Regions from separate parts of the Paenibacillus sp. JJ1683 genome, predicted to be linked through region 2. Evidence: predicted binding sites of a transcription regulator. Region 2 holds the regulator's gene; the other holds the start of a gene.

Region 1 (2,453 bases), 160 kb from region 2:
TTGAATAAATCGAGTTGTCCAATATAGTCCAGTGTATCTTTATGTGCAATGACAAAGCCCTTGATCTCAGAGTTGCCGTCAATCATCATCTGTACAAAAGATTCACTATTAGCCTGTGAATGCGGATAGATAAATACGTCGCTTAATCCATGTGTGATTGCCGGGTCATTAACCCATCTTCGGATATCAGGTATATCCTCCTGACGGTACTCTCTTAATACAATTCGTGCTCCAATGATATGTGGCATCGTCAGCTTCCTCCCTATTATGTATTGGTTCTGGTAATACTCTATCACCCTGTCCCCCTTTTACGCTCCCATTAATCTCACAAACTCCAGGAAACGTGTACCTTTATAATGAACCTCCCCGCGATCCCCGATTACAATCATTCCGAAGTCCGTATCCTTCACCTCCAGCTCCTTACGCTCCCCCCTGTCAAATTCAAAGGTGATATAGTAATCGGTCGAAGCTGAAAAATTGCCTGACCCCCCACGCACTCTCGTTCGCTTATCCACAACCTTGCAAGAACGTTGGACCTGTTCGGCTGCTTGATTGGAAAGACCTGCACTTATCGATTTGACAATTCCCATAATGATTACAAAAGCAATGAGTCCAAACACGACAAAAAAGATAATACTAAACGGTTGAAATGCCATAAAACCACTTCCCATTTGCTTCATCCTTTCTACAGTAAAATGTAAATTTTCCATTCTATTGCCCATTGACAAATCGTACATCCTCAGCTTAAAAAACTCCAATACTTTTTTAACATACTTACGAAAAAAAAGTTCTTTCGCTCTTTTCCGCACCCTGCTTGGACTTACACCCGATCTGGGTCCTCTGAGCCTCTCTAGACCGATTGACAAAACTATATATAGATATAAAATAGAAAATGTACTCTAAATATAGTGTAAAAAACGTATTTATGCCCGATATCTTGAAGATAAAGGTATGAAAATACATGTAAATATAGAGTCAAAAATCTTAAATGGCGCAGCCAGCAAGGGATTACAGCTATGATGGGTCTCTTGGCAATGCCGTTTTCTTTTTTTCGTTAATTGTTAAGGAGGTTGCACACCATGCTGATTGCTTATGATTCCAAGACCGGCAATGTAAAAAGATTTATAAACAAGCTCAAGCTTCCGGCGGTTCAGATTGAGGAGCAAATGACTATAGAAGAACCTTACGTACTCATTACATATACAACCGGGTTTGGGCAGATACCTGAGAGGGTATCTTCATTTTTGAAAAAAAATGCACAAAACCTTGTTGGTGTAGCTGCAAGCGGCAACCGTAACTGGGGTGAGAAATTTGCCAAAAGTGCGGATTTGATTGCCGACCATTATAATGTCCCCGTGATTAGCAAATTTGAATTATCTGGAACGTTCGGAGATGTGGAGCGTTTTAAACAGGAGGTGAGCCGAGTTGCGGCATATTGAATTGAACAACATGTTGATGAAACGCGATACAGACGGCTTTTTCCAATTGGAAAAGGACCAAGAGGCTGTAGCAGAATTTATGAAGGAAGTTCAAGAACGAAGTTTGAAGTTTGCTGACACAGCTGCTCAAGTGCTGTATATGATTGAGAATGATTATTACGAAAATTTCTATAACAGCTATACAGCTGATGAAATTAATGATATTTTCCATATCACTCATAGCTATAATTTTAAATTCCCTTCCTATATGGCAGCATCCAAGTTTTATACTGATTATGCAATGAAGAGTAACGACCGTAAAGTCTATCTGGAACACTACCCTGACCGGGTGGCTGCTGTCGCCCTGCATTTGGGACGCGGCAACGCCGATACGGCGCGCCTGTTGTCCCGCTCGATGATGGAGCAACGTCTTCAGCCAGCTACACCAACCTTCCTGAACGCTGGCAAAAGCCGTCGTGGGGAATTGGTGTCCTGCTTCTTGCTCGAAATGGATGACTCTCTGAACTCAATCAACTATGTATTGAACACTTGCATGCAATTGTCCAAAATTGGCGGCGGTGTTGCGGTTAACCTGTCGAAGCTGCGGTCACGCGGCGAGGAAATTAAAGGTGTAGAAGGCGCAGCAAAAGGCATTATGCCTGTGCTGAAGCTGATGGAAGATGGTTTCTCCTACGCGGATCAAATGGGTCAACGTAAAGGCTCTGGTGCAGCCTATTACAACATTTTCGGATGGGACGTGCTGGAGTTCCTGGATAGTAAAAAAATCAATGCTGATGAAAGAGTACGTCTCAAGACACTTTCAATCGGATTGCTGGTGCCGAACCGCTTTTACAAGCTGGCACAAGATAATGAACCGCTGCATGTATTTGCACCTTATAGTGTGTTCAAGGCTTATGGAACACATTTGGACGACATGGATCTGGATGAAATGTACGATACGCTGCTCGCTGACGATCGAGTGAAGAAAAAAATAGCGATGAGCGCACGTGATATGCTGACGAAAATTGCCATGAT
Region 2 (2,453 bases):
TTCGTTTGTCCGCACAAATGGATATCGAGCAGAAAAAAAATTTAGCTGATATTGTTATTGATAATAGCGGAACACAGTCTGAGACGCAGATGCAAATTGATCAGTTTTGGCAGCGAAAGGGACTTGCATGAACATTTTACGTAAGAAAAGAGTCCTGCTCATTTTGTTTGTCGGATTTGTCCTGATTCTGTTCCTCAACTCGAATTGGATGTCCTGGTTTTACCCGATTCAATATAAGGATGAGATTCGGCAGTATTCACAGACCTATGAAGTGGACCCATTTTTGGTGGCGTCTATTATCCGTGTGGAGACAAATTTTAAAACCAGCAAGCAGTCACACAAGGGTGCGCTGGGGCTTATGCAGATTATGCCGAACACAGCCAATTGGATTATGGAGAGTGCCCAGATTCAGAAGGTCCCGCTGGATAGTGTCAAGCACGAGCCCGGCACCAATATTGAGCTGGGGACCTGGTATCTGCATAACCTGTCTATGAAGTTTCAGGATAATCCTGTGGTCATCGTAGCGGCTTATAATGCTGGTCCAGGTAAAGTTCAGGAATGGCTGGATCAGGGGGTGTGGGATGGCAAAGAAGAGTCCATTAAGCAAATCCCTTTTGGTGAGACACGGCATTATGTACAGCGAGTCATCTACTACTACAGGCAATATACAAAAATTTATAACGAGTTTTAAGGGACAGGTTAATGACAACATGAGCCTTTTCGCTTTAAAATGAAAAAAAGCGCAGGACAGGCTGTTTTTAGCAGCCTATCCCTACACTTTTTCGTATTACTTCTTCATTATTACCGAGATTATTGGTATTGTCCTGCCAATTGTTGTTCGGCAATCGTTACGAGGCGTTTTGTGATGTAGCCCCCGATCGAACCGTTCTCATAGGAAGTCATGTTACCTTGGTATCCATCTTGAGGAATGCTGATACCCAGCTCTTGAGCGATTTCATATTTCATTTGCTCCAGAGCACCGGAGGATCTGCTGACTACCAGGTTGTTGGAGTTGCCATTGTTTCCTTGTGCCATTGTTGTTCACCTCCTCGCGACGTGGTAAACATATTATGATCCGTTTCGACAAAATTATTACTAAAAAGCTTCGGGAATTTATTGGAAAAAGGAAGTGATGAGATTATGAAGTGCCCGTATTGCGCTTACAACGGCACGAAAGTGTTGGATTCGCGACCAGCGAATGATAATAAGTCCATCCGACGCCGCCGCGAATGCGAACAGTGTGCCAGGCGTTTTACCACCTTTGAAATGGTGGAAGAGACCCCACTGATGGTCATCAAAAAAGATGGCAGCCGTGAAGAGTTTAGCCGTGATAAAATGCTGCGCGGTCTCATTCGAGCCTGTGAGAAGCGTCCAGTATCAGTCGAGCAGCTCGATCTGATTGTATCTCAGGTGGAGAACGCCATTCGCAACACGGCAGCCACAGAGGTGGATAGCCAGCAGATTGGTGAGCTGGTCATGGAACAGCTCTATCCTGTGGATGAAGTGGCCTACGTACGCTTTGCGTCCGTCTATCGGCAGTTCAAAGACATCAATATGTTTATGAAGGAACTGAAAACACTGTTATCTAAAGATACAGACAGCGACTGATCGCTGACTGTATCTTTTTAGGGTCGTGGCGGGAAGATGTTAATATTTTTTTATAAAAGTATTGACACAGAGTCGAATATTTTATATGATATAGAAGTCGCTTGAAACGTTAATTCACTTACTTGTGACGGGGCCTTAGCTCAGCTGGGAGAGCGCATCGCTGGCAGCGATGAGGTCAGGGGTTCGATCCCCCTAGGCTCCACCATAATTTTATATGGACTCTTAGCTCAGTTGGTAGAGCAGTTGACTCTTAATCAATTGGTCCAGGGTTCGAGTCCCTGAGAGTCCATCCTTTAAAAAAACGGCAGAAATGCCGTTTTTTTTGCTGTTTATATATCTATTCCCGGTCTAATAGAGTATACAGCAGTTCCAAGCTTAACGCTGACTAACATAATCGGCGAGAATTTGTAGATAATCATCATTTACCAATTGTCTGGGGGCAAATACGGCGGTTAAGAAGGTTAGGGACTTGGAATGCGCGATTTGTTCATTCATCATGGAATGGTCAACTTCTGGCAAATGAATAACAGACAGCAGGTCTGGAGATATCTTTTGGCGATATACTCGCTCAGTGTCTTTTACATCTACGTTTATATCTTTCCCAGCCAGAACCAAGAGTACAGGAGATTTAAAGTAGCTTAATTCTTCCGTAGAATCAGAACGAAAATTTTTGCCTATAAAGCTCCATCTTTCTTTGGAAATGATATCGTTAGGACTGGCTATGCTTAGGTATTCTTCATAGGAAGCATGATTTTTCAGTAATTGTAGAACCTTATGGTCGTAGTCAAGTCTCTTTTTAATTTGCTGCGGGCTAGCTCCTTCTTGTTCCAACTCTTTTTTTGTGT

Evidence for each region. The regulator NrdR, encoded in region 2, represses ribonucleotide reductase genes. The targets are predictions, from matches to a motif close to AACACNATATATNGTGTT.
Region 1: a site for NrdR is predicted at 896-913, ahead of nrdI (class Ib ribonucleoside-diphosphate reductase assembly flavoprotein NrdI). Genes of this name have one in related genera too.

The regions. Positions count from the first base shown of each region.
Region 1 is NZ_CM129820.1:2,061,873-2,064,325, reverse strand. It holds gene ACUC6J_RS09090 (GNAT family N-acetyltransferase) at 1-248, opposite strand, end outside; gene ACUC6J_RS09085 (DUF2500 domain-containing protein) at 309-671, opposite strand; gene nrdI (class Ib ribonucleoside-diphosphate reductase assembly flavoprotein NrdI) at 1,080-1,439, shown strand; gene nrdE (class 1b ribonucleoside-diphosphate reductase subunit alpha) at 1,426-2,453, shown strand, end outside.
Region 2 is NZ_CM129820.1:1,898,300-1,900,752, forward strand. It holds gene coaE (dephospho-CoA kinase) at 1-131, shown strand, start outside; gene ACUC6J_RS08245 (lytic transglycosylase domain-containing protein) at 128-691, shown strand; gene ACUC6J_RS08250 (alpha/beta-type small acid-soluble spore protein) at 811-1,035, opposite strand; gene nrdR (transcriptional regulator NrdR) at 1,141-1,608, shown strand; tRNA gene ACUC6J_RS08260 (tRNA-Ala) at 1,738-1,813, shown strand; tRNA gene ACUC6J_RS08265 (tRNA-Lys) at 1,825-1,897, shown strand; gene ACUC6J_RS08270 (alpha/beta hydrolase family protein) at 1,984-2,453, opposite strand, start outside.